DNA from 4 places in the Streptomyces sp. NPDC041784 genome. Region 2 is predicted to be linked to each of the others. Evidence: riboswitches for the same ligand, from Rfam matches in the RefSeq annotation. Region 2 holds a riboswitch; each other region holds the start of a gene.
The links. A riboswitch is a leader RNA that binds a small molecule or an ion and turns the genes downstream of it on or off. The one in region 2 is predicted to bind cobalamin.

Region 1: it holds a riboswitch for cobalamin, as region 2 does, so the genes downstream of both, ACZ6D7_RS34960 (energy-coupling factor ABC transporter permease) here and ACZ6D7_RS37900 (cobalamin biosynthesis protein) in region 2, are expected to answer to the same signal.
Region 3: it holds a riboswitch for cobalamin, as region 2 does, so the genes downstream of both, ACZ6D7_RS10265 (ribonucleoside-diphosphate reductase subunit alpha) here and ACZ6D7_RS37900 (cobalamin biosynthesis protein) in region 2, are expected to answer to the same signal.
Region 4: it holds a riboswitch for cobalamin, as region 2 does, so the genes downstream of both, metE (5-methyltetrahydropteroyltriglutamate--homocysteine S-methyltransferase) here and ACZ6D7_RS37900 (cobalamin biosynthesis protein) in region 2, are expected to answer to the same signal.

Annotation. Positions count from the first base shown of each region.
Region 1 covers NZ_JBVJAB010000022.1:94,263-101,595, forward strand. Annotated here, with positions in the region: gene ACZ6D7_RS34930 (FAD-binding protein) at 1-314, shown strand, start outside; gene ACZ6D7_RS34935 (DUF1775 domain-containing protein) at 407-1,159, opposite strand; gene ACZ6D7_RS34940 (hypothetical protein) at 1,090-1,902, opposite strand; gene ACZ6D7_RS34945 (energy-coupling factor ABC transporter ATP-binding protein) at 1,940-2,785, opposite strand; gene cbiQ (cobalt ECF transporter T component CbiQ) at 2,782-3,531, opposite strand; gene ACZ6D7_RS34955 (energy-coupling factor ABC transporter substrate-binding protein) at 3,535-4,017, opposite strand; gene ACZ6D7_RS34960 (energy-coupling factor ABC transporter permease) at 4,014-4,769, opposite strand; cobalamin riboswitch at 4,800-4,982, opposite strand; gene ACZ6D7_RS34965 (cobalt-precorrin-6A reductase) at 5,181-5,972, shown strand; gene ACZ6D7_RS34970 (hypothetical protein) at 6,118-6,570, shown strand; gene ACZ6D7_RS34975 (superoxide dismutase) at 6,656-7,297, shown strand.
Region 2 covers NZ_JBVJAB010000027.1:68,495-75,827, forward strand. Annotated here, with positions in the region: gene ACZ6D7_RS37890 (nSTAND1 domain-containing NTPase) at 1-1,341, opposite strand, end outside; gene ACZ6D7_RS37895 (CU044_2847 family protein) at 1,328-1,681, opposite strand; cobalamin riboswitch at 1,954-2,093, shown strand; gene ACZ6D7_RS37900 (cobalamin biosynthesis protein) at 2,195-3,145, shown strand; gene ACZ6D7_RS37905 (cobyric acid synthase) at 3,142-4,653, shown strand; gene cobN (cobaltochelatase subunit CobN) at 4,650-7,333, shown strand, end outside.
Region 3 covers NZ_JBVJAB010000004.1:182,160-189,492, reverse strand. Annotated here, with positions in the region: gene ACZ6D7_RS10280 (helix-turn-helix domain-containing protein) at 1-904, opposite strand, end outside; gene ACZ6D7_RS10275 (hypothetical protein) at 1,084-1,335, shown strand; gene ACZ6D7_RS10270 (ribonucleotide-diphosphate reductase subunit beta) at 1,248-2,276, opposite strand; gene ACZ6D7_RS10265 (ribonucleoside-diphosphate reductase subunit alpha) at 2,276-4,639, opposite strand; cobalamin riboswitch at 4,764-4,904, opposite strand; gene ACZ6D7_RS10260 (GNAT family N-acetyltransferase) at 4,957-5,463, opposite strand; gene ACZ6D7_RS10255 (NACHT domain-containing protein) at 5,619-7,333, shown strand, end outside.
Region 4 covers NZ_JBVJAB010000007.1:522-7,854, forward strand. Annotated here, with positions in the region: gene metE (5-methyltetrahydropteroyltriglutamate--homocysteine S-methyltransferase) at 1-1,906, opposite strand, end outside; cobalamin riboswitch at 2,060-2,282, opposite strand; partial or broken gene ACZ6D7_RS16565 (3-hydroxyacyl-CoA dehydrogenase NAD-binding domain-containing protein) at 2,281-2,785, opposite strand; partial or broken gene aceB (malate synthase A) at 2,782-4,379, opposite strand; partial or broken gene ACZ6D7_RS16575 (IS5 family transposase) at 4,424-4,918, opposite strand; partial or broken gene ACZ6D7_RS16580 (alpha/beta hydrolase) at 4,920-5,084, shown strand; gene ACZ6D7_RS16585 (HpcH/HpaI aldolase/citrate lyase family protein) at 5,264-6,250, opposite strand; gene ACZ6D7_RS16590 (CaiB/BaiF CoA transferase family protein) at 6,240-7,333, opposite strand, start outside.

The DNA of each region.
Region 1 (7,333 bases), on a different contig from region 2:
TCTACCCGATGCTGAAGGAACGTCTCACCACCCCGCTGCTGCGCACCGCCGACGAGGACGTGTCGTACCTCTTCGACATCCTCGGCGCCACCCCGCCGGACGACACGGCCGCCGTCGACCGTCGGCTGGCGGCCAACCGGTCCGCGTACGAAGCAGCCGTCGCGGCGGGCGGCACGCAGTACCCGGTGGGCAGCATCCCGTTCACGCCCGAGGACTGGCGGGACCACTTCGGCCCGGCCTGGCCGGCGCTGGAGGCCGCGAAGGGCACGTACGACCCGCAGGGGATCCTCGTCCCCGGCCAGGGCGTCTTCTGAGCCCCCGGCACCCGGCGCCGTGAGCGCGGCGCCGGGTGCCGGCCGTCGCCCCGGGGCGGCCCGTGCGGCCCCGGGGCGACGGCGGTTTCGGGTCAGCCCTCGGACGCGCCGGCGGCCCGGCGCCGGACGAGCCACCAGGCCACGCCGCCGAGGACCAGTAGCACGGCGACGGCCCCGCCGACCACCGCGCCGGTGGACGGCCCAGAGTCCTCGTCGGCCGACGCCTGCTTCGGCGACGCCGACGCCGATGCCGAGACCGACTCCGAGGCCGACGGGGGCGTGGAGGGCGACGCCGCCGCCGTCTCGGCGGGCGTGGGGCTCGCGTCGACCGGCTTCGCCCCGGGGGCCGCGGCCTTCAGCTTCAGCAGCGGCGCGGGCTGCTCGGCCTCCTCGCCGTCGGCGGGCAGCTCGATCCACCGGGAGACCTCGCCGTCGCCGTACGTCTCGACGGTCTTGAACGCCAGTTCCTCGGCGTCCGGCAGCTGACGGACCTTCACGCTGTACTCGGCGTCGACACCGGTCTTCAGCGCCGGACCGGCCAGGGTGTAGCCGTCCTTCGACACCGTGAACTTCCAGCCCTCGGGGGCCTTGGCGAGGGTGACGTCGGCGGGGGCGATGCCCTCGGGCAGGACGACCCGCACCTCACGGAAACCGGCGGAGGCGGACTCGGCCTCGGAGACGAAGGTCAGGGTGACGTTCTCCGCGAGCGCCTGGGGGCGGTCGGCCTCGACCTCGGCGTGCGCGGCGGCCGGTGCCGCCAGGGCGAGCGTGGCCGTCAGGACGAGGGCACCGACGACGCCGAGACGGCGGCCGGCCCGCGCCGGGGGACGGACGGGGTGGGACACGGACACAGGGGAACTCCTTGCTGGAACGGGAGGATCCGGCACCGTGACGACCGGTGCCGGTGAAGGACCGAGGGGTTCTCCCGACGCGGTGGGCCCCTGCGCCCCACCGCGTGCTCCAGTACGTCCTCCCACCCCGGCGCCGCCGGCGCCAGGAACGCGCCGCTGCGCCGGCCGGGCGACCTGGGCCGTACCGCCTCCGGGCGGCGCACCGGGCGGGGCAGCACCTGGGCCAGGGCGGCCGCGGCGGCCTTGCCCAGGGTACGCAGCGTGCCGAGCGCGTCCGCCATCCGGGCGTCCGCCCGGTGCAGCAGCCAGGCCACCGCCAGCGCGGCCGCCATGTGCAGCGCGGTCATCGCCGCTCCGCCGTGGTGCCAGGCGTGCCCGTCCCCGGTCGCCGCCGGATGCCCGGCGTGCGCGGGGTGCCCCGGCAGCACCGCGGGCGCGTGGCCGTCCGCGAAGGACAGCGCGAGATGCAGGGCGCCCTGGTTGACCAGCGTGGCCCCGAGGGTCACGGCCGGCGTGAGACGGCGCCGGGCCAGCGGCAGGAACGCGGCGAGCTGGAGGACGACGAGTCCCCCCACGGCCCGCCACGGCACCGCCGCCTCGGCGACCGCCTGATGCCCGAGCAGCGCGAGCACGGTGCCGAGCACGGAGAACATCCCCGCCCGCACCCACACGACCCCGCCCCGCTCCGCACGCCCGCTCACCTCGTCGTATACGGCGGCGCCCGGGGAGCCGTTCACCGGCGGGGGCCGGGAAGCCGGCCTCGGCGAGGACGGGTCACGGTCCGGTGCGCGCCGTCGTCAGGGAGGCCAGTTCCTCCGCGGTGCGGGGGCCGGGTGCCGTGGCGGGCAACAGGCCCTGCGCGCGGAGCAGTTCGGCGGCGGCGATGCCCCACGGCAGCCGCAGCCCCGCCTGTCCGAGCAGGTCCGTACGGGCGAGCATGGCCGCCGCGGGTCCGGTGTGCGCGCCGGACGGGGTGAGCAGGGCCGCGTCGTCGGCCCAGCGCAGCGCGAGGTCGACGTCGTGGGTGGCCATGACCACCGTCGTGCCGGACGCGCGCAGCCCGTCGAGGGTGGCGAGCAGCCGTTCCTGGCCGTCGGGGTCGAGCCCGGCGGTCGGCTCGTCGAGGATCAGGACGCGCGGCCGCATCGCGACGGCGCCCGCGATGGCGGTCCGCTTGCGCTGCCCGTACGACAGCAGATGGGTCGGCCGGTCGGCCAGGCCCGTGATGTCCAGGGCGGCGAGCGCCTCGTCGACCCGGGCCCGCACCTCGGCGTCGGACAGGCCGAGGTTCAGCGGCCCGAACGACACGTCCTGGCCGACGGACGCGGCGAACAGCTGGTCGTCGGGGTCCTGCACCACCAGCTGCACGGTCGTCCGCAGCCGGGTCAGGCCCTTGCGGTCGTACCCGACCGGGCGCCCCTCGACGGCCAGTTCGCCGGTGCGAGGCCGCAGCCCGCCGCTGAGCAGCCGCATCAGCGTGGTCTTGCCGCTGCCGTTGCGGCCCAGCAGGGCGAGCGCCCGTCCGGCGCGGATCTCGAAGTCCAGCCCGTCGAGCACGACGGGGCCGTCCTCGTAGGCGAAGGAGGCGCCGCGCAGGGCGACCAGCACGGGCTCGCTCATGTCAGCGGCCTTTCCAGGACGAAGGTGAGGACGGCCAGCGCCGCGAGGAGCGCGACGCTGACCGCCGTGAAGCGGACGGAGACCCGGGCCTCGGGCACGAGGACGCGCAGGGTGCCGTCGTAGCCGCGCCCGGCCAGCCCGGCCTGGAGCCGCGCGGCCCGGTCGAAGGCCCGGACGAACGCCGTCGCCCCGAGCCCGGCCAGCGCACGCCACTCCGCCGCCCGGCTGGTGTGCCCGAGCCGGGCCGCCTGGGCCTCGCGGATCCGGCGCACGGAGTCCAGCAGCAGGAAGCTCATGCGGTACGTCACCAGCGCCACGTCCACCACGGGCGCGGGCACCCCGGCCTTGACCAGGCGCGGCAGCAGATCGGACATCGGTGTGGTGAAGGCGAACAGCAGGACGCCGAGGGAGGCGGCCGAGGTACGCAGCATCAGCTCCCCGGCGCGCACCGCGCCACCGTCGGCCGGGGCGACGAACCCGTCGGGTCCGCCGACCTGGACGAGCAGCGTGACCGCGCCGGTCGCACAGAATCCCAGCGGCACCCGGTAGGCCCGCCACAGCCGACGGCCCGGCACGCCCGCCGGGCCCAGCAGCACCCCGAGCGCGGTCACCAGCACGAGGGCGGCGCCGGGCCAGGGCGGCAGCGAGACGGCGAGCACGGTCAGGCCCAGTCCGAGCACGGCCTTGTCCACGGGGTGACGGCGGCGCCAGCGACTGCTGTGCGCCGCCGCGTCGATCGGCAGCATCGGCTAGGCCCGTTCGGCGGACTCGGCGACGGGCTTGTCGGACTTCTCGGCGGACGTGTCGGCGGACTCGGTGGCGGGCTTGTCAGCGGACTCGCGGGCCGACTCGGCGGCCGACTCGTGGACGGATGCGTGGACGGATGCGTGGACGGGCCCGTCGGCGGTCGCCGAGTCCTGCCGTGCCAGCGCCCGGAGTTCGCCCTGGCGCCGCCCCCGGTGCAGACCGAAGTAGTAGGCGAGGACCCCCGCGCCGAGCGCCGCCTGGAAGGCGAACAGCGCGGACTCGATGTCCCCGGACGGCGGCTCGTACAGCGGCGAGAACCAGGGCTCGTAGTCCGGCTCGAGCTCGGTGATCGCCGTCTCGGCCTCGGCGTCCGCGCCCGTGAACGGCTCTTCCTTGTGGTCGCCGAGCCCGAGGGCCAGCGGCAGGACGGCCAGCGCGGCCACCACGAACAGCAGCAGGGCGTTGATCTTCGCGTTGCGGCTCATCGGGCCACCGCCCCGGTGCCGGTGCCGGTCTCGGTGCCGGTCTCGGTGCCGGTCTCGGCCTTGGTCCCGGTCCCGGCCTCGGTCCGACCACCGGTCACCAGCACGCCCAGCCGGGTCAGTTCGCCCTTGCTGGACTGCACCAGCAGCCGCATCACGAACACCGTGAGCAGGCCCTCGCTGACCGCGAGCGGGATCTGGGTGACGGCGAAGATGGAGCCGAACTTGCCGAGCGCGCCCAGGAATCCGCTGCCCGGGTCGGGGAACGCCAGCGCCAGCTGCACGCTGGTCACGCAGTAGGTGGACAGGTCGGCGGCGAACGCGCCGAAGAACACCGCGACCATCAGCGGCGCGTCGTAGCGTCGCAGCAGCCGGTAGACCGCGTAACCGGTCCAGGGCCCGACGATCGCCATCGAGAAGACGTTGGCGCCGAGCGTGGTGAGGCCGCCGTGGGCGAGCAGCAGCGCCTGGAAGAGCAGGGTGATGGTGCCCAGTACGGCCATGATCGGCGGCCGGAACAGGATGGCGCCCAGGCCGGTGCCGGTGGGGTGTGAGCAACTTCCCGTCACCGAGGGCAGTTTCAGTGCGGACAGTACGAACGTGAAGGCCCCGGAGGCCCCGAGCAGCAGGGTGCTCTCGGGGTGTTCCCTGACCTCACGGGTGAGCGAGCGGACTCCGTGGACGACGAAGGGTGCGGACGCGACGCCCCAGGCGACCGCGTGCGCCGGCGGGAGGAAACCCTCGGCTATGTGCATGGTTCAGCAGACCCTCTCCAGCACCTCGTGGATGGTTGACGCGCCCCGGCCGGTCTCCTGGCTGACGGGTACCACCGCCCGTGCTCCGCCTTCCCGGGTCCGAAGACCCAGTGGCTGCCCGTGAGGGCTGGAGCCGGACTTCCCGATCACAGTGGCGAGGGCCGCACCGGTTTGACACCGGATTTCCCGTTCACCGAGGCGTGGTGACAGTAGTGCCCGCACAAGGGCCCTGACAAGCGGCAACGGGGGGCGCGAGGGCGTCGTGGTACGGCTCACTCACCGGCGCACACCCCGGTGTGCTTGAGTGGAGAACGCGCCCGCCGCCCGCCCCCTCACTCCCTCCCCCTCCTCCCCTCTTCCCCTCTTCACCCCTTCACCGCCTCACCTCTTCAGGAACGGATCCGGACTCTCGTGCGTGTACTGATCCTCGGCGGCACCACGGAGGCCCGCCGACTGGCCGAGCTGCTGGACGGCGTTCCCGGTCTGACGGTGACCAGTTCGCTCGCCGGGCGGGTCGCCGCTCCCCGGCCGCTCCCGGGTGAGGTCCGCGTCGGCGGGTTCGGCGGAGCGGAGGGGCTGGCCGCCTGGCTGCGGGAGCACGCGGTCGACGCGCTCGTCGACGCCACACATCCCTTCGCCGGGACCATCGCCCGGCACGCGGCGCGGGCCGCCGCCGGCACCGGCGTGCCCCTGCTCGCCGTGCGCCGGCCCGGCTGGGTGCCGGTGCCCGGTGACCGCTGGCACGAGGCCGGTTCGCTGGAGGAGGCCGCCGCGCTGCTGCCCGGGCTCGGCCGGCGGGTGTTCCTCACCACCGGGCGGATCGGTCTGGCCACCTTCGCGGACCTCACCGAACCGTGGTTCCTCGTGCGGTCCGTCGACCCGCCCGAGCCTCCGTACCCGCCCCGGACGGAGGTGCTGCTGGACCGTGGCCCCTTCACCCTCGACGGCGAACGCGAGCTGTTGCGCCGTCACCGGGTGGACGTGGTGGTGACGAAGGACAGCGGGGGAGCGGCCACCGCGCCGAAGCTGACGGCGGCCCGTGAGGCCGGGCTGCCCGTGATCGTGGTCCGCCGGCCTCCGTCCCCCGAGGGCGTTCCGGTCGTCCCCGACCCGGAGGCGGCGGCGCGCTGGATCGCGGAGCACCTGGACCGCGGTCCTCGGGGCGTGCCGACTGAAGGGCGCCCTGACGGAAAGGCATCCTGACGGAAAGGCATCCTGACGGAAGGCGCCCTGACGGAAACCTGACGCGGGCTTTGCCGCTGCCTTCTTGTGCCTGCAAAGGATGCGCAGAAGCCTGGAGGGCGTGGCCGGGAACGGCCGTTCACCGAGAGGTGAGGCCCGCGCCCCCATGAGCACCGCCCCGGAATCCGCCCGTCCCACGAAGGCCGCCGGACGCGGTCCGTCGTGGCGCCGCATCAATACGTCCCTGACCCGCGAGACGTGGACGAGCCTCGCCGGGATGGCCGCGTTCGTCCTGGCCCTGCACGTCGTCGGCTGGGTCACGCTGGTGGCGGTCGTCGTCCCGGCGCACTACAGCGTGGGCGGCGGCGGGACCTTCGGCATCGGGATCGGGGTCACCGCGTACACGCTCGGCATGAGGCACGCCGACCGGGCCGGTCTGCACGGCCCCTTCTGGGACCGGATCGCGGGCCTGGACCTGAACGCTGTCGGCTATGTCGTCGTAGGCCTCTTCCTCGCCACCTGGCTGCTGGCCCTCGTCGTGTGGAAGGCCGGCCGCATCGAGGAGAAGTGGACGGCCCACCCGGCCGGGGCCGGGGCGGCGACACGTCCGGAGTCCTAGGACCGACGACTGATCGGCAGAACAGCACTCTTGCTGTTAGCGTGCAGCTGCATATCACTCGCAATAATGTCGGAGGACGTCGGACATGTCCGTTTACACGCTCCCGGAGCTTCCGTACGACTACGCGGCGCTCGCCCCGGTGATCAGCCCCGAGATCATCGAGCTGCACCACGACAAGCACCACGCGGCGTACGTCAAGGGCGCGAACGACACCCTGGAGCAGCTCGCCGAGGCCCGGGACAAGGCGTCGTGGGGCTCGATCAACGGTCTGGAGAAGAACCTGGCGTTCCATCTCTCCGGGCACATCCTGCACAGCATCTACTGGCACAACATGACCGGCGACGGCGGCGGCGAGCCGTTGGAGGCGGACGGCGTGGGCGAGCTGGCGGACGCGATCGCCGAGTCCTTCGGCTCGTTCGCGAACTTCAAGGCGCAGCTGTCCAAGGCGTCGGCCACGACCCAGGGTTCGGGCTGGGGCGTGCTCGCCTACGAGCCGCTCAGCGGCCACCTGATCGTCGAGCAGGTCTACGACCACCAGGGCAACGTCGGCCAGGGCTCCACCCCGATCCTGGTCTTCGACGCCTGGGAGCACGCCTTCTACCTCCAGTACCGGAACCAGAAGGTCGACTTCATCGAGGCGATGTGGCAGGTCGTCAACTGGCAGGACGTCGCACGGCGCTACGCCGCCGCCAAGGAGCGCGGCGACAGCCTGCTGCTCGCGCCGTGACACCGTGACCCGCTGAGCCCCGGGCCGTCGTCGGTC
Region 2 (7,333 bases):
CGCCACGATCAGTTCGGCCAGGCCCGGTTCGAACTCCACGCCGGGGACGGCCTCGATCGGCCTGCGCACCACCTCGTCCAGTTGGTCGCGGGTCATCGGGGCGATCATCTGGACCGTGCCGCTCAGTTCCTCCGCCCTGCCGTCCGCGACCAGTTCCTCCAGGGAGGCGGAGCGCAGGGTCGCCAGGACGCGCAGCCGGCGGCCGGACGGGTGGACGGCACGGGTCATCGGCAGGAGGACGTCCAGGAGGGCCCGGGCGTCGGCGGGGCGGGCCCCGACGGTCTCCTCGAACTGGTCCAGCAGGACGACGTGGCCCGAGGGGCCCGACTCCCGCAGGATGCGGGCGGCCAGCAGGACCGCCGTCCGGGTCCGGTCCGTCGTCGCGTGCGGTTCCCGCGAGAGTTCCCGCACGAGTTCCCCCGCGAGTTCCCGCGCCGACGGGAACTGTTCCCCGAGCGCCTCCGCCAGCGTCCGTACCGGATCGGTGTCCGGCTGGCCGGCGAAGTCGGTGACCGTGTGGCCGGAGGACCGCAGCAGGGGAAGCACTCCGGCCCGGACCAAGGACGACTTCCCGACCCCGGACGCCCCCGCGACCGGAACGAAGGCGTGCGCGCGCAGGGCCGCCGCGATCCGCTCCCCGTCCCCCCGCCGAGCGAAGAACACCCCCGCGTCCTCCTCCTGGAACGGTTCCAGGCCGCGGAAGGGGGACGGGCTCAGGGCCGGGTCCAGGCCCAGGAGGAGGGGTGCCGGGATCAGGTAGGCCGTGGTCGCGCCCGTGCCCGTCTCCGCGGCGACCGTCATGCCGACGACCCCGCCCTGGTCGGTGTCCCACACCGGGCCGCCGCTGAAGCCGCGGCCGATGGGCGGGGCGCCGGAGAGCGGGCGGGCCTCCATCGAGGTCCAGCCCTTGCCGACCGGGGCGCGCAGTCTGCCGTCCACCCAGACGCCGTGGTCGTCGGTGCGGGCGGGGAAGCCGAGGACGCGGAATGCGTGGTCCCAGACCGCCGTGCCGCCGGCGAGCCGGACCGGGGTGGTGCCGGGGACCGGCTCCGCCAGGGTCAGCAGGGCGATGTCGCCGCCGCCGTCCGGGCGCACCGGGTGCCAGTGGGTGACCTCGGCCCGCAGGGCGGCCGACGGCGGGGTCAGGAGGGGGAAGTCGAGCGTCACCCGGGCGGTCGGCGGCGCCGCCGACGTCTCGTCCGTGCCCAGCGCGCTCGCCACCACGTGCGCGCAGGTGCACAGCGTCCGTTCCGCGATCAGGAACCCGGTGCCGGTGACCCGGCCGTCCTCGCTCCAGAAGCGGGCGATGGCCCGGGGGAGGTCCTCATCAGGGGGCGCCATCACGCTGCCCGGGGAGGGCCGTTCCGTCCTCGTCCCGGGGCGACCACTGCATGCTCACCGTGAAGTGGGCCTCCGTGGTGCCCTTGGCCACCACCACGCCCGCCTCCGCGCTCAGCGTGATGCCGAACTCGACCGTGACCGAGCCGGGGGGCCGGGCCAGGCTCCGGGCGCCTTCCACGACCGCGCCCAGCGCCGGGCGTACCCGGGCGAGCGCCTGCTGGAGGGTCTCCGCCGCGCCCGCGACGCCGGCCCCGCCGCCGCCCCGGGAGACCCGTTGGACGCCCCCGGGCCCCTCCCCCGTCACCTCCAGCAGCACGATCTGCCCGTCGTCCAGCCGCATTTCACCCACATACGCCACTCCGCGTCCCCTCCGGTGCCGTTCGCGTCCGTTCGCACCCGGTCGCGTCCATTCGCGTCCGTTCACGTCCGTTGTGCCCCTCAGGGGGCGTACGGGCCATTGCAGGCGCTCACGTTCCGCGACCGCAAGCGGGTCCGGGGAGGTCCGTCCGCTCGAGGGGTTTTCCCGGGAAGCGGGCCCCGGCACCCGCCCCCCGTGCTAGCGGTGTGGGGTTCTGCACACTCTCCCCGCGCAGGTCAACGGCAAGTTGACGGCCCTTCCGGGCCCGTGGTGGACTGCCGGGGCCATGTACGGCGGCAGAAGAGGAAGCCGGTGCGAATCCGGCGCGGTCCCGCCACTGTCACCGGGGTAGTAACCCCCGGGAGCCAGGAACTCTCGCCGCCGGTCTCGTCGAACCAGGGCGTGGACACCCTGAGTGAGGACATATCGCCATGCTCGCTCGGCCGTTGAGGTACCCCACCAGGTCGCTGCCCGACCCCACGGCCGGCTGAGCCGGTGCGTGCCGATCGCGTTCACGCGTACGGCGCCGCCCTCGGCCTCCTCGGCGACCTGCTGCTCGGCGATCCGCGCCGGGGCCATCCGGTCGCCGGTTTCGGGCGGGCCGCCGGTGCCGTGGAGCGGGTGCTGTGGCGCGACCACCGCGGGTGGGGCGCGCTGCACACCGCGGTGTGCGCCGGGGGCGCCGTCGCGCTCGGGGCCGTCGCCTCGCGCGCCGTACGGTCCTCCCCCGCCGTCTCCGTGGCCCTCACCTCCGCCGCCACCTGGGCCGTCGTCGGCGGCACCTCCCTCGTCCGCGAGGCCCGGGTGATCGGGCGCGCGCTGGAGGCGGGGGACGTCGACGCGGCGCGGGCGCGGCTGCCGCATCTGTGCGGGCGGGATCCTCAGGCCCTCGACGCCGACGGGATCGCCCGGGCCGTGGTGGAGTCCGTCGCCGAGAACACCTCCGACGCCGTCGTCGGGGCGCTGGTCTGGGGGGCCGTCGGCGGGGTGCCCGGGCTGCTCGGGTTCCGGGCCGTCAACACGCTCGACGCCATGGTCGGGCACAGGTCGGCCCGGTACCGGCGCTTCGGGTGGGCCTCGGCGCGCCTCGACGACCTCGCCGGCTGGCCGGGGGCGCGGCTGACCGCCGTACTCGCCGCCCTCGCGGGGGACGATCCGCGCGGGGCCGTGCGGGCCTGGCGGGACGACGCCGGCCGGCACCCCAGTCCCAACGCCGGGCCCGTCGAGGCGTCCTTCGCGGGGGCGCTCGGGGTACGGCTGGGCGGAACGCTGTCGTACGGGGGCCGGGTCGAGCACCGGCCGGTGCTGAACGAGAAAGGGCGTGCCGTGGAGGTCCAGGACATCGAGCGGGCCGTACGGCTGTCCCGCCGGGTCGGTCTGCTCGTGCTCGGCGTCACCGTCGCCGCGCGGGCCGCGGCCACGAGGGCGAAGGGGCGTGCGTCATGAGGGGCGGGGGTCTGCTCGTCGCCGGCACCACCTCCGACGCGGGCAAGAGTGTCGTCACGGCCGGGATCTGCCGGTGGCTGGTGCGGCAGGGGGTCAAGGTCGCGCCGTTCAAGGCGCAGAACATGTCCCTGAACTCCTTCGTGACGAAGGAGGGCGCCGAGATCGGGCGGGCGCAGGCCATGCAGGCGCAGGCCTGCCGGGTCGAGCCGACCGCGCTGATGAATCCCGTGCTGCTCAAGCCCGGCGGTGAGAGCAGCAGCCAGGTCGTGCTGCTCGGGAAGCCCGTCGGCGAGATGAGCGCCCGCGGCTACCACGGCGGGCGCCGGCAGAAACTCCTCGGAACCGTTCTCGACTGCCTCGCCGAGTTGCGGGGCACGTATGACGCGGTGATCTGTGAGGGGGCGGGCAGTCCGGCCGAGATCAACCTGCGGCGGACCGACATCGTGAACATGGGGATCGCGCGGGGCGCCCGGCTTCCGGTGCTCGTCGTCGGCGACATCGACCGCGGGGGCGTCTTCGCCTCCTTCTTCGGAACCGTCGCCCTGCTCTCGCCCGAGGACCAGGAGCTGGTCGCCGGGTTCCTCGTCAACAAGTTCCGGGGCGACGTCGGCCTGCTGGAGCCGGGGCTCGACATGCTGCACGGGCTCACCGGACGCCGCACGTACGGCGTGCTGCCCTTCCGGCACGGCCTCGGGATCGACGAGGAGGACGGGCTGCGGGTGTCGCTGCGCGGGACCGTGCGGGAGTCGAACGTCTCCCCGCCCGTCGGCGAGGACGTGCTGCGGGTCGCCGTGTGCGCGATCCCGCTGATGTCCAACTTCACGGACGTGGACGCGCTGGCCGCCGAGCCGGGCGTCGTCGTGCGGTTCGTGGACCGGCCCGAGGAGCTGGCCGACGCCGATCTCGTCGTCGTGCCGGGGACCCGGGGGACCGTACGGGCGCTGGAGTGGCTGCGCGAGCGGGGGCTCGCGCGGGCCATCGGCCGCAGGGCCGCCGAGGGCCGGCCCGTGCTCGGGATCTGCGGCGGCTTCCAGATCCTCGGCGAGCACATCGAGGACGACGTCGAGAGCCGGCGCGGGCACGTCGACGGGCTCGGACTGCTGCCCGTCCGGGTCCGGTTCGCCCGGGAGAAGACCCTCACCCGGCCGGTGGGCGAAGCCCTCGGCGAGCGGGTCGAGGGGTACGAGATCCATCACGGGGTGGCCGACGTCACCGGCGGCGAGCCGTTCCTGGACGGCTGCCGGGTCGGACAGACCTGGGGCACGCACTGGCACGGCTCGCTGGAGTCGGACGGGTTCCGGCGGGCCTTCCTGCGCGAGGTGGCGGCCGCCGCGGGCCGCCGGTTCGTGCCGGCGGCCGACACCTCCTTCGCCGCGCTGCGCGAGGAGCAGCTCGACCGGCTCGGCGACCTGATCGAACAGCACGCGGACACGGACGCGCTCCGGCGGCTCATCGAGTCGGGCGCGCCGCAAGGACTGCCTTTCATTCCACCGGGAGCGCCCGCATGAGCACAGTGTTGTTGTTGTCGACCGCCGACACCGATCTGCTGGCGGCCCGGGCCGCCTCCGGCGCCGACTACCGGATCGGCAACCCGACCCGGGTGGATGTCGAGCGGGACCTTCCCGGGCTCCTGGCGGGCTCGGACATCGCCGTCGTACGGCTGCTCGGCGGCAAGCGTGCCTGGGAGGAGGGGCTGGCCGCGCTGAGGGCGTCCGGGATCCCGACCGTGCTGCTCGGCGGCGAGAGCGTGCCGGACGCGGAGCTGATGGCCGAGTCGTCGGTGCCCGCCGGTGTCGTCGCGGAGGCGCTCAGGTACCTCGTCGAGGGCGGCCCCGCCAACCTCACCGAACTGGCGCGGTTCCTCTCCGACACCGTGCTGCTGACGGGTGAGGGGTTCGTCGAGCCGCAGCGGATGCCCCAGTACGGCGTCCATGGCGAACGTGCCCTGGTCGAGGGCCGGCCGACCGTCGGCGTGCTCTTCTACCGGGCCCACGAGCTGAGCGGCAACACCGCGTTCGTGGACACCCTGTGCGACGCGATCGAGGCGCGGGGCGCCAACGCCCTTCCCGTGTACTGCGGTTCGCTGCGCGGGGCCGACGCCGGGCTGTACGAGCTGCTGTCGGCGGCGGACGCGCTGGTCGCCACCGTCCTCGCGGCCGGCGGCACGCACGCCTCGCAGGCCTCGGCGGGCGGGGACGAGGAGGCCTGGGACATCGGGGCGCTCGCCGACCTGAACGTGCCCGTGCTGCAAGGGCTCTGCCTGACCTCCTCGCACGCCGCCTGGTCCGCGTCGGACGCCGCGCTCTCCCCCATGGACGCGGCGATGCAGGTCGCGATCCCCGAGTTCGACGGGCGGCTCATCACCGTGCCCTTCTCCTTCAAGGAGCAGGGTCCCGACGACGTCCCGGTGTACGTCGCCGACCCCGAGCGGGCCGCGCGCGTCGCCGGGATCGCCGTACGGCACGCGCGGCTGAGGCACAAGCCGAACGCCGAGAAGAAGCTGGCGCTGGTCTTCACCGCGTACCCGACCAAGCACTCGCGCGTCGGCAACGCGGTGGGGTTGGACACGCCCGCCTCGGCCGTGCGGGTGCTGGACGCCCTGCGGGACGCGGGGTACTCGCTCACCGAGTACCCCTCTGGCGGCGACGAGTTGATCCACCGGCTCATCGAGGCCGGCGGGCACGACGTGGAGTGGCTGACCGAGGACCAGCTGGCCTCCGCGCCCGCGCGCGTGCCGCTGGCCGACTACCGGGCGTGGTTCGACACGCTCGACCCGGCGCTGAGGGAGGCCATGCTGGAGGCGTGGGGCGAGCCGCCGGGCAGCCTGTACGTCGACGGGGACGACATCGTGCTGGCGTCCCTCCAGTTCGGGAACGTCGTCGTGATGATCCAGCCTCCGCGCGGCTTCGGCGAGAACCCGATCGCGATCTACCACGACCCCGACATGCCGCCGTCGCACCACTACATGGCGGCCTACCGCTGGCTGGAGAACAGTTTCGGCGCCGACGCCGTCGTCCACATGGGCAAGCACGGCACGATGGAGTGGCTGCCGGGCAAGGGGCTGGGACTCAGCGGCGGTTGCGCGCCGGACGCCGTCCTCGGGGAGCTGCCGCTCATCTACCCGTTCATCGTCAACGACCCCGGCGAGGGCACCCAGGCCAAGCGGCGCGGGCACGCCACCGTCGTCGACCACCTGGTGCCGCCGATGGCGCGCGCGGACACCTACGGCGACCTGGCGAAGCTGGAGCAGCTGCTCGACGAGTACGCGCTCGTCTCCGACCTGGACCCGGCGAAGGCGCCGGCGGTGCGGGCGCAGATCTGGACGCTGGTCAAGGCGGCCGAGCTGCACCACGACCTGCATGTCGACGACCAGCCGGACGACGACGCCTTCGACGAGTTCGTCATGCACATCGACGGCTATCTGTGCGAGATCAAGGACGTGCAGATCCGCGACGGGCTGCACATCCTCGGCGGCGGGCCGGTAGGCGAACCGCGGGTGAACCTCGTGCTCGCGGTGCTGCGCGCCGCGCAGGTGTGGGGCGGGCAGGCCAACGCGCTGCCGGGCCTGAGGGCCTCGTTCGCGGCGCACTTCGGGCTGGTCGAGAAGGAGCTGCTGGCCGAGCCCGGCGCTCCGGTGAAGCTGCCGGTCGAGCTGACGGACCTCGTCGAGGGCCCGGCGCGCTCGGCCGCCGACGCGATCGACCTGCTGGAGCAGCTGTGCCGGCGGGTCGCGGAGGGCATGGAGGAGCGGGCGTGGGACGGGACGGCCGTCCCGGCTCTGGTCCGTGAGGTCGTCGGTACCGAACTCCCCGACGCGGTCGCGGTGCTGGAGTTCGCCTGTGCCGAGGTCGTGCCGCGGCTGGCGCGCACGACGGACGAGATCGGGCACATCCTCAAGGCCCTGAACGGCGGCTATGTCCCGGCCGGTCCGTCCGGCTCGCCGACCCGCGGGCTGGTCAACGTGCTGCCGACCGGGCGGAACTTCTACTCCGTCGACCCCAAGGCCATTCCGTCCCGGCTGAGCTGGGAGGTCGGGCAGTCGCTCGCCGACTCGCTCGTGCAGCGCTATCTCCAGGACACCGGCGAATACCCGAAGTCCGTCGGCCTGACGGTCTGGGGCACCTCGGCCATGCGGACGCAGGGCGACGACATCGCCGAGATCCTGGCGCTGCTGGGCTGCCGTCCGGT
Region 3 (7,333 bases), on a different contig from region 2:
GCACGAACTGATGGCGCAGGGCGCCCGCCGTACCGAAGCCGGTGCGCCAGGCGATCGCGTCCATCGTCTCGTCCGTCGCCTCCAGCAGCTGCTGGGCCAGCAGTACGCGCTGCCGCAGCAGCCAGCGGTAGGGGGTGGTACCCGTCTCCTGCTGGAAGCGGCGGGCGAACGTCCGCGGGGACATGTGGGCGCGGGCGGCGAGCTGTTCGACCGTGACCTCCTGGTCGAGGTGCTCCTCCATCCACGCCAGCACCTCGCCGACCGTGTCGCACGACGACCTGGGCAGCGGCCGCTCGATGTACTGTGCCTGGCCGCCGTCCCGGTGCGGCGGCACGACCATCCGCCGGGCGATCCGGTTCGCGACCTCGGGCCCCTGCTCCTTGCGGACCAGGTGGAGACAGGCGTCGATCCCGGCGGCCGTACCGGCGGAGGTGATCACCGGGTCGTCGTCGACGTAGAGGACGTCCGGTTCGACGACCGTCCGGGGGTGGCGGCGGGCCAGCACGTCCGCGTGCCGCCAGTGCACGGCGCAGCGCCGGCCGTCGAGCAGCCCCGCGGCGCCCAGCACGAAGACCCCGGAGCAGACGCTGAGCACCCGGGCGCCCCGGTCCACGGCCCGGCGCAGGGCGGCGAGCAGCTCGGGCGGAAACGCGCGGTCGAGATTCGCGTCCGAGGCCGGTACGGCGATCAGGTCGGCCTCCTCCAGCCGGTCGAGGCCGTACGGCGTCGACACGGTGAGCCCGCCGACATGGGTGCCCAGGACCGGACCCTCCGCCGACACCACGGCGAAGTCGTACACCGGCAGCCCCTCGTCGCTGCGGTCGAGGCCGAACACCTCGCAGACGACGCCGAGCTCGAAGGGATGCACGCCGTCGAGGAGGACCGCGGCCACGTTGCTCAGCATGGCCAACCTCGCTTCCTGGCAGAGGCTCTCTTCTCGCTCTTCGGCCGGGGGTCCGGGGGTTGTCCCCCGGGACAGCGCAGCAGCATGGTGACAGTGTGCACCCTGAGTGGCAGGAATTTGAAGGTGTGCGGCAGTCCTGCCACTCACGGTCAGGAGCGTCCGGCGGGACAGTGGTGTCCATGAACACGAACCAGATCGAAGGCCTCATCGGAATGCTCATGGTCCTCGGGATCCTCGTCCTCCTGGTCCTCCCCTCCGTGCTCGGCATCGTGCGCGACCGGCGCGCCGACCGGCAGATCAGGGAGGCCCAGGAGGCCCGGGAGGTCCCGGGCGACAGGGAGCGTCAGAAGTCCTCGTCCAGGTCCACGGAGCCCTCCACCGCGACCTGGTACGCCGACGGGCGGCGCTCGAAGAAGTTGGTCAGCTCCTGAACGCCCTGCAGCTCCATGAAGGAGAACGGGTTCTCCGAGCCGTACACCGGGGCGAAGCCGAGCCGCGCCAGGCGCTGGTCGGCGACGCACTCCAGGTACTGCCGCATGGAGTCGGTGTTCATCCCCGGGAGGCCGTCGCCGCACAGGTCACGGGCGAACTGCAGCTCGGCCTCGACGGCCTCCCGCAGCATGTCCGTCACCTGCTGTTCGAGCTGGTCGTCGAAGAGGTCCGGCTCCTCCTTGCGGACGGTGTCGACCACGTCGAACGCGAAGCTCATGTGCATGGTCTCGTCACGGAACACCCAGTTGGTGCCGGTGGCGAGGCCGTGCAGCAGACCCCGGCTGCGGAACCAGTAGACGTACGCGAAGGCGCCGTAGAAGAACAGGCCCTCGATGCACGCGGCGAAGCAGATGAGGTTGAGCAGGAAGCGGCGGCGGTCGGCCTTCGACTCCAGGCGGTCCAGCTTCTCGACCTCGTCGATCCACCGGAAGCAGAACTCGGCCTTCTCGCGGATGGACGGGATGTTCTCCACGGCGTCGAAGGCGGCCGCCCTGTCCTCCGGGTCGGGGAGGTAGGTGTCCAGGAGCGTCAGATAGAACTGGACGTGCACGGCCTCCTCGAACAGCTGGCGCGACAGGTACAGGCGCGCCTCCGGGGAGTTGATGTGCTTGTACAGCGTCAGCACGAGGTTGTTCGCGACGATCGAGTCGCCCGTCGCGAAGAACGCGACCAGCCGGCCGATCATGTGCTGCTCGCCCTCGGACAGCTTCGCCAGGTCGGCGACGTCCGAGTGGAGGTCGACCTCCTCCACGGTCCAGGTGTTCTTGATGGCGTCCCGGTAGCGCTCGTAGAAGTCCGGGTAGCGCATGGGGCGGAGCGTCAGCTCGAAGCCCGGGTCGAGCAGGTTTTTGGCAGACACAGTCTTGGCTTCGCTGGTCATTACTGGCAGGCCTCGCAGGACTCGGGGTTCTCAAGGGAGCAGGCGACGGCTTCTTCCGAGGGCACCTGCTGTACGGGGATGGAGGCTTGGGCCTGTGCGGCGCGGGCGATCCGGGTCGCCGGGCGCGAACGCAGGTAGTACGTCGTCTTCAGGCCCGACTTCCAGGCGTACGCGTACATCGAGGAGAGCTTGCCGATGGTCGGCGTCTCCAGGAACAGGTTCAGGGACTGGGCCTGGTCCAGGTACGGGGTGCGGGCGGCGGCCATGTCGATCAGACCGCGCTGCGGGATCTCCCACGCCGTGCGGTACAGGGCGCGCACCTCGGCCGGGATCCACGCGAAGTCCTGCACCGAACCGCCCGAGTCGCGCAGCGCCTCACGGGTCCGCGCGTCCCAGACGCCCAGCGCCTTGAGGTCCTGCACCAGGTACGAGTTGACCTGGAGGAACTCACCGGACAGCGTCTCGCGCTTGAACAGGTTGGACACCTGCGGCTCGATGCACTCGTACACACCGGCGATGGAGGCGATGGTGGCCGTCGGCGCGATGGCGAGGAGCAGCGAGTTGCGCATCCCGGTGGCGGCGATCCGCTCGCGCAGCGCCGCCCAGCGCTCCGGCCAGGTGAACTCGACGCCGTAGTGGTCGGGGTGCAGGACACCACGGGCGGTACGGGTCTTCTCCCAGGCCGGCAGCGGGCCGTTGCGCTCGGCCAGGTCCGCGGAGGCCTCGTACGCGGCGAGCATCACGCGCTCGGCGATCCGCGTGGACAGCGCCTTGGCCTCGGCGGAGTCGAAGGGCAGCCGCAGCTTGAAGAAGACGTCCTGGAGGCCCATCGCGCCCAGGCCCACCGGGCGCCAGCGGGCGTTGGAGCGGCCCGCCTGCTCGGTCGGGTAGAAGTTGATGTCGACGACCCGGTCGAGGAAGGTCACGGCGGTGCGGACGGTCTCGTCCAGCCGCTCCCAGTCGATGTCGCCGTTCGCCGTGTCGACGAACGCGCCGAGGTTGACCGACCCCAGGTTGCAGACCGCCGTCTCGCCGTCGTTCGTGACCTCCAGGATCTCCGTGCAGAGGTTCGAGGAGTGGATCACATGGCCCGGCTCGGCCGTCTGGTTGGCGGTGCGGTTGGCCGCGTCCTTGAAGGTCATCCAGCCGTTGCCGGTCTGCGCGAGGGTGCGCATCATCCGGCCGTACAGATCACGGGCCGGGATGGTCTTCCTGGCGAGCCCGGCGGCCTCCGCCTTGCGGTACGCGGCGTCGAACTCCTCGCCCCACAGATCGACCAGCTCGGGCACGTCGGCCGGGGAGAACAGCGACCACACCTCGTCGGCGTTCACCCGGCGCATGAACTCGTCCGGCACCCAGTGCGCGAGGTTCAGGTTGTGCGTACGGCGGGCGTCCTCACCGGTGTTGTCGCGCAGCTCCAGGAACTCCTCGATGTCGGAGTGCCAGGTCTCCAGGTAGACCGCGGCCGCGCCCTTGCGCCGGCCGCCCTGGTTCACGGCGGCCACCGAGGCGTCCAGGGTCTTCAGGAACGGGACGATGCCGTTGGAGTGCCCGTTGGTGCCGCGGATGAGGGACCCGCGGGAGCGGATCCGGCTGTACGACAGTCCGATGCCGCCGGCGTGCTTGGAGAGCCGGGCCACCTGGTGGTAGCGGTCGTAGATGGAGTCCAGCTCGTCCAGCGGGGAGTCGAGCAGGTAGCAGGACGACATCTGCGGGTGCCGGGTGCCGGAGTTGAAGAGCGTGGGGGACGACGGGAGGTAGTCGAGCCGGCTCATGAGCCCGTAGAGCGCGGCGACCTCGTCGACGGAGCGCGGGGTGTCGTCCTCGGCGAGGCCGGCGGCGACCCGCAGCAGGAAGTGCTGGGGCGTCTCGACGACCTTGCGCGTGAGGGGGTGGCGCAGCAGGTAGCGGCTGTGCAGGGTGCGCAGGCCGAAGTAGCCGAAGCGGTCGTCGGCGCCGGTGTCGATCAGCGCGTCGAGCCGCGCCGCGTGCAGCGTCACGAAGTCGGCGGTGCGGTCGGCGATGAGGCCCTCGCGGTGGCCGACGGCGACGGACTCGGTGAACGTCGTCACGCCCTGCGAGGCGGCCTCGGCGGCGATGCCGACGGTCAGCAGCCGGGCGGCCAGCTTCGAGTAGGCGGGGTCCTCGGAGATCAGGCCGGCGGCCGCCTCCGTGGCCAGCTCGCGCAGCTCCGTCTCGTCCGCCCGCGCGGACCGGCCGCGCAGCGCGGCGGCGGCGACCCGGCCGGGGTCGGCGTCGGGGAGGTCGGCGGTCAGCTCGGTCAGGGTCCGCAGCAACGCGGTACCGGGACCGTCGGTGTCCAGCTGGATGGCTGAAGCCGGGTCGGCTGGCGCGATGGTCACGTGGGGGCTCTCCCTCGCTCGGCAATGGGCCTGGCGGAGGGCAGGGGGCAGCACACGAGCGCGCACGGCGTCGCGGTCCACCGGCCCACTCCACGAGGCCCGGACGGCAGGCACCCGAGCCGGACGGCCGGGTGCGCTGTCGGCAGGTCCTCGGACTGACTCCTGCGCACGACGGCTCCTGGGAACAGACATGCACAAGTACACCGTTGCGGGACAGTTCCGGATTCGCACCGGATTCCCCTGCGACGACAGCGAGCATGAGCATACATCTTGTGCTCGCCGGTCACGCCACCCCCAGATGTTGTGTCGAGGCGGTTTCAGAGCGTCAACTGATAGGCGAGCAGAGTGATGTCGTCCAGCTCCGGCACGGGATTCCAGTCCCGCTCGGGTGTTCGGACGAAGCCGAGACGTTCGTAGATGCGATGGGCCGCGTACATGGTCCGCTGGGTCGACAGCACGACACGCGCGCAGCCGTCGACGGCCCGCGCGCGCTCGACGCAGGCCCACACGAGGGCCTCACCGGCACCCCGGCCGCGGCCGGCCCGGTCGACGGCGAGCATCCGGATCTCGGCCTCGCCGGGAACCGCCAGATCGGCCATCGGGCCGGGGCCCGGGACGAAGGTCACCCCACCGAGGAGCCGGCCGCCCTCCACGGCTACGAGCACCTCGGCGGCGGCCGCCCGCCCGGCCACGTCCTTCAGCACGGGCAGGTACAGGTCGTTCCCGCCGTAGTCGAGGAGGCCGTCCTCGAGATAGGCCCGGGCGGTGATCTCGCCCAGCGCCTCGTACTCGGCGATCTCCGCCGGTCGTATCACGATGTCCATGGCCCCGAGTCTGTCGGACGGCCGCACCCGGGAGCCCCCGATTTCCGCGGTGGGGCGGCCGGGTTGCGGGGCGTGCCGGGAGTGCTTCCATGGAAGAAGGCGTCGGCGCCCCGCAGGTCCTCCGTCCCGAGATCCGCTCTCGGAGGGAGCACACGATGACGAGGGTCGTCCGCCACCTGCCCGGCAAGGAACGGCCGCGCGACGCGCCGATGGCGACACTGGACCTCCGGCGCGCGGGAAGCCGGGTAGGACAGGGCCTCGTGGGCCGCTGGCACACCCTGACGATCCGTCTGGAGGCCCGCCGCGGGGCCACCCGCCCCCGGAAATGGCGCCGCTGGGTCACCTACGCCAACGTCACCCGGATCGTCTGGCTCGTCGCCGTGCTCGCGCTGCTCGCCTGGATCGGGGAGGGCCTGGCCATCCTCATCACGAGCGAGACGACCGGCTTCGAGAAATGGCGGCAGCACAACCAGGGTTTCGACACCGTCTTCAAGTTCGTCGGTCCGATCCTCGCCGCCTCGATCGCCGCCACGCTCTTCCTGTTCTGGTGGTACCGCTGGACCAAACGGCGATACCTCGCCAAGGCACTGCGCGATCCCCGCAAGCTGGTGCCCACCGCCGGGCACGACACCGCCGAGATCGTGGGACGGGAGGAGATCGCCCAGGTCATCGCCGAGCGGCTGCGCGAGCGCGACACCCGCCGGCCCTATCTGCTCGTCGGCGGCGTCGGCGCGGGGAAGACCGCCGTCCTCGTACGGCTCACCGAACTCCTGGCCCACCAGAACGCCGTACCCGTACCGATCCGGCTGCGGGACGCGGTCGACGGGGGCGACCTGAACTTCGAACATCTCGCCAGGCGCCGCTTCGCCGACGAGGCACCCAAGGGCATCCTGGCGCGCGGCAAGACCGACCGGGTCTGGCAACAGCTCCTCGCCGACGACAAGCCGGTCGTCCTCGCCGACGGCCTGGAGGAGGCCCTCCTCGACGACGGGCGCCAGCAGAACCGGGACAACGTCATCCGACGGGCCATCGAACGCGCCCACGAGGAGAAGCTGCCCCTGGTCATCGCCTCCCGGCCGCACAGCCCGCTGGAGAGCACCTCCGCCGCGATCGTCGAACTGGAACCGCTCGGCGAGGAGGCGGCGCTGCGGTTCGTCGAGGCGGGCGTACCGGAGACCGACGAGCGCCGGGTGGATTGGATCGTGGAGACGGCGGAGGTGACCGAGTCACCGGTCTACCTCCAGATCGCCCGCGAACTGCACCGGCGCGGAGCCCTGGAGCACGACCGTCCGGACGCCGATCCCCACCACATGAACACCCGCAGCCGTGACCGCGCCACCCTGCGGCTCTGGCTGCTGGAGACCTGGGCCGAGGCGCTGTGCGAGGGGAAGCTGCGCGAGGACGTCGCGCTGGCCCCGCAGGAGCGCCGGGACACCCTCGAGGTGGCCTCGGCCCTGGCCTGCGTCGGACTGCTCCAGGACAAGCTGGAGGTCGGCCTCGCGGAGCTGCTCGACCCGGACGTCCTGCACCCCGGACCGGCGCGGCGCGCCCGGGCCCGGGCACAGCACCTGTGGGCCGGCCGCGTCTTCGACCAGTACGGCAAGCACGGGAACGACCTCTCCGACTGGCACCGGCAGCGGATCTGGGACGCGCTGTGCGAGCGGCTCGGCGACGACGAGCGCAGACGGCTGCACGCGGGGAACATGGACCAGTGCCACGCCGCCCTGGCCCGCCTCGCGGCCCACGCGAGCAAGCTCAAGCTGGTGGAGGGCTTCGAGCGCAGGGTCCGTTTCCCGCACAGCATCATCCAGGCCTACTTCGGCTACCGCGTGCTGAACCACCTGGGGGAGCGGGGCGCCGGGGAACTGGT
Region 4 (7,333 bases), on a different contig from region 2:
CCCACGCCAGGTACGCGGCCCGGTCGGCGGCCCGCAGCGGCAGCGTCTCGCGCAGCGCGGGTTCGTCCACCTGGATGACCGAGGTCCCGGCCGCCTCGAGGTCGTTCACCTCGTCGCGCAGCGCCAGCGCGACCTGGCGGGCCGTGTCGCCCAGGGGCTGGTCGTCGCGGACGAAGGACCAGGCGAGCATGGTGACCGGACCGGTGAGCATGCCCTTGACCGGGCGTGAGGTGAGCGACTGGGCGTACGTCGTCCAGCGCACGGTCATCGGCTCGGAGCGGGAGATGTCGCCGGCCAGGATCGGCGGACGGACGTACCGGGTGCCGTAGGACTGCACCCAGCCGTGCTGCGTGGCCAGGTAGCCGGTCAGCTGCTCGGCGAAGTACTGGACCATGTCGTTGCGTTCGGCCTCGCCGTGCACCAGCACGTCCAGGCCGGCCTTCTCCTGGAAGGCGAGCACCTCCTGGATCTCCGCCCTGACGCGCTCCTCGTAGCCCGCCGTGTCGAGCCGGCCCGCGCGCAGGTCGGCGCGCGCGGTGCGCAGTTCGTCGGTCTGCGGGAACGAGCCGATGGTCGTCGTCGGCAGCAGGGGCAGCCCGAGGTGGGCGCGCTGGGCCGTGGCCCGCTCGGCGTACGGCTGGGCGCGGCGCGCGTCGGCGGCGGTGACGGCGCCGGTACGGGCGCGGACGGCCGGGTCGCGGGTGATCGGGGAGTTCGCGCGGGAGGCCAGGTCGGCCCGGTTCGCGGCCAGTTCCGCCGTGATGGCGCCGGTGCCCCGGGCGAGGCCCCTGGCGAGGGTGACGATCTCGGTGGTCTTCTGCCGGGCGAAGGCGAGCCAGCGCAGGATCTGCGGGTCGATGTCCCGTTCCGCGCCCGTGTCGAGCGGGACGTGGAGCAGGGAGCAGGAGGCGGCCACGTCGACCCGGTCGGCCAGGCCCAGCAGGGTGCCGAGCGTGGCGAGCGACGCCGACAGGTCGTCGACCCAGATGTTGCGGCCGTTGACGACACCGGCGACCAGCCGCTTGCCGGGCAGCCCGCCGACGGCGGCCAGCGCGTCCAGGTTGGCGGCGGCCCGCTCGGTGAAGTCCAGCGCGAGTCCCTCGACCGGCGCCTTGGCCAGCACCGGCAGGGCCTCGCCCAGCCGGTCGAAGTAGGAGGCGACGAGCAGCTTCGGCCGGTCGGTGAGGGCACCGAGGTCGCGGTAGGCCCGGGCGGCCGCGCTGAGTTCGGCCGGCGTGCGGTCCTGGACGAGGGCGGGCTCGTCGAGCTGCACCCACTCGGCGCCGGCCGCGCGCAGGTCGGCGAGGACCTCGGCGTACACCGGCAGCAGCCGGTCGAGCAGGGTGAGCGGGTCGAAATCGGCGGGCACGCCCGGCGCGGGCTTGGCCAGCAGCAGATAGGTGACGGGACCGACCAGGACCGGACGGCCCCTCAGGGCGAGGCCGAGCGCCTCCTCGAACTCGGCGACGGGCTTGGTGGAGTCGGCCGTGAACACGGTGTCCGGGCCGAGTTCGGGGACCAGGTAGTGGTAGTTGGTGTCGAACCACTTGGTCATCTCCAGCGGCGCGACGTCCTGGGTGCCGCGCGCCATGGCGAAGTAGCCCGCCAGCGGGTCGGCGGCCACCGCGTCCCGGTGGCGGGCGGGGATCGCGCCCACCATGACGGTGGTGTCCAGGACATGGTCGTAGTACGAGAAGTCGCCCGTGGGGACCTCGTCGATGCCGGCGTCGGCCAGCTGCCGCCAGTGGGTGCGGCGCAGTTCGGCGGCGGTGGCGCGCAGCGCGTCGGCGGTGACGCGGCCCTTCCAGTAGCCCTCGATCGCCTTCTTCAGTTCCCGGCTCTGTCCCTGGCGGGGGTAGCCGTACACGGTGGCCCGTGCTGCCGCGGCTGCGGGCTTGGTGGTCACGGAGATCTCCTTCGCGAGATGAATCCCTGAGATCCCGGCGACGGGACGGGGGCGCGAAGGTGCGACGAACCGTACGGCAGCGGCCCACGGCCGTCCGTTCGGTGTGTACGCCGACCCGCCCTCGAGGTCACCGGGATGTCCGCGCGCGAATGTTTCGCGCATGGGCAGTTGGCAGGTCTTCGGACTCGTGGGCGCGCCCTCCGTTCGTCGGAGGACACCTACTGGCCGTCGCTTCCCAGGCCTGTTCTCGGACCCAGTGCGTATGACGGCGGTCGTTCCCACTCACCGCTGCGGGGCAGTCCCGGATTCCCACCGGGTTCCCTCTTGCGACGCTCCCGCCTGGCGGACGGGGCGAACCAGCTGCACCGGCCAGCCTAAGGGGTGGCGTCGTACACGTGGAACCCCCGGCCGCTCTTACGGCCCAGCAGCCCCGCCTGCACCATCCGCCGGAGCAGCGGGGGAGGGGCGTACAGGGGTTCCTTGAACTCGTCGTAGAGCGACTCGGCGATCGCGGTGAGGGTGTCGAGGCCGATCAGGTCGGCCTGTTTCAGTGGGCCCATGGGGTGGGCGCAGCCCAGTTCCTGGCGTCGGCGTTCTCGACGACGGCCTCCACGACCTCAGCTGCCGGTCGGCGAGGTCCCCCAGGCTGCCGGTGAAGACCAGCCGGGCGAGCGCGTCCCGCGCCGCGTCCCGGTCCAGCCCGCCCCGCCCCACGGCACGCTCCAGTGAGGCCGCCACACGGTCCCGTGCGGCGCGCGCGGCGACGGCGTCGGCCTCGCAGACCACCGTGTCGATCCCGGCCCGCGCGCACACCTCGGCGATGCCCGCGCCCATCTGCCCGCCGCCGACCACCCCGACGCGTCGGATGCCCCCGCTCATGACCGCGGCTCCGCACGGCGCATCAGGTGACGGGCGTAGGCGTCGGGTGTGAAGAACTGCGGCAACTCGCCCGCCAGGGCGGTGCGTTCGAAGAGCGCCCGTACGTCGTCCAGGGCGGCCCACGGGTACGCGGCGCCGAGCGCGGCGAGTTCCTCGTCGAGCAGCCGCAGCACCGTCTCCCGGTCCACCACCCGGTGCCGCACCCAATGCCAGATCTGCACGCGGGCGACCTCGGCGGTGGCCGTGTCCGCCGACAGACCGTCCAGGGCGACGGCACCCCGGCCGCGCAGCCAGGCGTCGAAGCAGCGCAGGGCGACGGCGATGTTCGCGCGCACGCCCTCCGCCGTGGGCGGTCCGCCGATCCGGCGCACCGACAGCAGTTCGGCCGCCGTCACCTCCACGTCGTCGCGGGTACGGTCGATCTGGTGCGGCCGCTCGCCCAGGACGCCGTCGAACACCTCGCGGCAGACCCGTACGAGTCCCGGGTGCGCGACGCCGGAACCGTCGAAGCCGTCCTCCGCCTCCCGCTCCTTGTCCAGCCGGACCGTGGCGAGCGCGGCCTCGTGCGCGGATGGATCCCTGCCGGGCAGCTGGGACGCCGTGGCGCCGATGGCGTGGGCGCCGCGCCGGTGGCAGGTGCGCACGAGGAGTTCGGTGCAGGCCCGCATGAAGGGGGCGGTCATGGTCACCTTCGTCCGGTCGGGCAGCAGGAAGTCCGTGCGGTGTCCGAAGGTCTTGAGGAGGCTGAACAGGTAGTCCCAGCGGCCCGCGTTGAGCTCTGAGCTGTGCTCGCGCAGCTCGTGGAGGATCTCCTCCATCTCGAAGGCGGCGGTGATCGTCTCGATGGGGACCGTGGCGCGGACGGTGCCCCGGGGGATGCCGAGTGCCTTCTGCGCGCAGACGAAGATGTCGTTCCACAGCCGGGCCTCGTACCGGTTCTCCAGCTTCGGCAGGGAGAAGTACGGGCCGTGGCCGGCGTCGATCTGCCGCTGGGCACAGTGGTAGAAGTACAGGCCGAAGTCGACCAGTGCGGCGGGCACGGGAGCGCCGTCGCATGCCAGGTGCTCCTCGTCGAGGTGCCAGCCGCGCGGCCGGACGACGATGGTGGCCGGCCGGTCGCGGCCGCCGGGCCGGTACGCCTTCCCGTCGGAGGTGGTGAAGTCGCTGCGCCCCTCGATGGCGTCGCGCAGGGTGAGCTGGCGGCCGATGACGTTGTCCCAGGTGGGCGCGGTGGCGTCCGCGAAGTCAGCCGTCCAGACCCGGGCACCGGAGGTGAGGGCGTCGACGGCCGTACGGCGTTCCGGCGGTCCGGCGATCTCGACACGGCGGTCGGTCAGACCGGGCGCGGGCGGTGCGACGCGCCAGGCCGGGTCGGCGCGGACGGCTGGGTGGCCATGGGGAAGTCGAGCGGGGAGCCGCCGGCCAGCCGCAGCGCCTGCCGTCGGCGCTCCTTCAGCAACTCCTGGCGGCGCCCGCCGAACTCGTCGGCCAGCCGGCCGACGAAGTCCAGCGCGGCGGGGGTGAGGATCTCGTCGTGCCGCTCGCCCGGCGGGGCGAGGACGCGGACCTGGCGGGTCGGTGCGTGGGTGGGCATCTGCTTCTCCTACGGGTACGGGGGCGGGACCGGCCCCGGCGGGCCTAAGGCGTGTCTGACAAATGATCACCTGGCTGGTTCGCGGAGCCAGAGGATCAGGGGGGCCAGGACGATTCCGGCGCGGTAGCGGTCGGCGAGCTTGTCGAACCCGGTCGAGATCGCGCGGAACTGCTTGAGGCGGGCGAAACATCGTTCGACCACGTTGCGGTCGCGGTGAATCTCCTTGTCGAAGGCGGGCGGCCGCCGAGGCGCCCTCGGCGTTGGCGGTTGGCCGCCTGGTCGCGGCGTTCGGGGATCGTGGCAGCGATGCCCCGGCGCCGCAGCAGGTGGCGGATCGCCCGGCTCGAACAGGCCTTGTCGCCCAGCACGCGCTCCGGCGTCGTGCGCGGGCGGCCCGTGACGGTGCGCGGGATACGGATCCCGTCGAGGACCTGGCCGAATGCGGTGGCGTCGTTGACGTTGCCGGGCGTGAGCACGATCGACAGGGGCAGGCCCCGGCCGTCGACGGCGAGGTGGACCTTGGTGGTCAGCCCGCCTCGATGCACGGACGGCACGGTCACCGACTACCTGCTAACCGGCAAGCTCCCGGCGAAGGACGTGACCTGCAAGGCGACGGCCGACTCGAACGACGAGGCACGGAGGGACCAGCAGCGGGACGTGCTCCCCGGATCTCCGCTCCCGGAGCGTGCCCCGGACCGTTTCTGAGCCCGACCGCGTGCCCCATTGCGGCATGACCCAAGGAAGATGGGGCGGGACCTCCTGGCGGAGTCCCGCCCCATCGTGCGTCGCGGCCCCGGAGTCGGGGAAATCGGTTCGTCAGGGCCTGCGGCCGTGTGCCACGGTCCGTCGGATCATCGCCCCGCCGGCAGTGGGCAGTCTCGCAATCACGGGCCGGACGGCGGGAGTTCATCAGCCACACGCACGTGCGCCCCGTGTCGTTCCAGAGCAAGGCGTGCCGTACGGGCCATGGCCTCGTCGACCATCTCACCTTCGAATGTCACCGCGCCCGTCCCGTCCCCCTGTGCCGCCTCGACCGCCGCGATCAGCCTTGCGGAGCGGGCGAGTTCGGCAGGGCCGGGAGAGAACACCTCGTTGATCACCGGGACATGGGAAGGATGGATCGCCATCATCCCCTCGTAGCCGAGGGAGCGGTTCTGTTCGGCGAAGGCGCGCAGCCCCGGCAGGTCGGTGATGCGCGTCCACAATCCGCTGACCGGATGCGGCACTCCCGCTGCCCTGGCGTCCAGCAGAACGCGGGATCGCAAGTCCACCGTCTCGGTACCCTCCGGGCTCCAGCGGTAGCCGACGGCGCGTTCCACGTCGCCGCCGGCGGCGGTGAGAGCTCCCAAGTGGGCGACGCGCGGGGCGGCTCGGGCGATGTCGTAGGCCTCGCGCAGGCCACGGGCCGTCTCCAGCAGGGGCACCAGGGCGACGCGTCCCGACGGCAGGCCCTGTTCCTGTTCGCACCAGTCCAGCAGCCGGTCGGCAAGCTTCACGTCCTCGGCAGAGCAGACCTTGGGGAGCACGATGCCGGCGAGCCCGGGCCGTACGACCGCGCGCAGTTCCTCGGCTCCCGCCCAGCCGTCCAGCGGGTTGACCCGGACGAACAGCGCCATCCGTCCCGCCTGATCCGCCGAAGCGTCGGCGGACCGCACGATGGCATCGGCCACCTGTGTGCGGGCGGCGAGCTTGCCCGAGGCGGGCACCGCGTCCTCCAGGTCGAGGATGGCCGCGTCGGCGCCCGCTGCCCGGGCCTTGGGTAGCCAGTCGGTTCTGGTGCCGGGGACGAAGAGCAGGGAGCGCAGCGGGGGCCGGTCGACCGCTCCCGCGTTCCCCTCGGGGGGGCTCTCCGAAGACGCCTCAGATGACATCGCTCTTCTCCAGGTCGGCCAGTTCGTCCGCACTGAGTCCGAGCCAGTGCCCGTAGACGAGGTGGTTGTCCTGTCCGAGGGCGGGCCCTGTCCGCCAGACCCGGCCGGGCTGCTGCCGGAAGTGCGGGATCACCGCCTGCATACGCACCGGACCGAGGTCGGGGTCATCGACGGTGACGATGTCTTCTCGCTCGGCGTACACGGGGTCGGCGGCGATGTCCGCGGCGTCGAACACCCGTGAGGCCACGACTTCGGCGCGGGCGAACTCCTCGAGGCACTCACCGGTACCGCGCTCCGCCACCCAGTTCCGCAGGCCCTCGTCCAGTTGCCCGCGCCGGTCGTGCTGTTGCTGCGCGGTGGCGAACTCCTGCTCGGGGAGTCCCAGCAGGCGGGCGATGTTGCGGACTGAGCGCAGCGTGGCGGAGGTCACCGTGATCCACTCGCCGTCGCGTGAGCGGTAGGTGTTGATCACGGCCGCGGGGGCGACGGCCAGCTGGTTGCCGGAGCGTTCGGGTACTCGTCCCAACTGGTCGTGGACGATGACCTGCCACTCGACGAGACGGAACAGGGACTCGAAGAGCGCGAGGTCGATCCACTCGCCGTCGAAGTCGGGGTCGTGGTCACGGCGGTGGAGGGCGGCGAGGACGGCGTAGGCGCCCATCAGGCCGGTCACGGCGTCACCGTGCGAGAAGCCGGTGTGGACGGGCGGGCCGTCGGGAAAGCCGGTCAGGTGGACGACTCCGCTGCGCGCCTCGCCCATCTTGCCGAAGCCGGGGGCGTCCGCCTGCGACGACGTGGCGCCGAAGCCGGAGATCTGCAGCAGTACGGCCCGGGGATTGATCCGGTGCACGGAGTCCCAGTCGAGTCCCCAGCTGCGCAGGCGTCCGGCGCGCAGGGTGACGATGACGACGTCCGCCCAGGCCACGAGTCGGCGAGCGACACTCCGGCCGGCCTCGTGGTGCAGATCGAGGGTGACCGAGCGCTTGTTGCGGCCGGCGACCTTGAACCACAGGTGGACACCGTCACGTTGGGGTCCCATGGCACGGGCCGCGTCTCCGGCGCCGGGAGGTTCCACGTGTACGA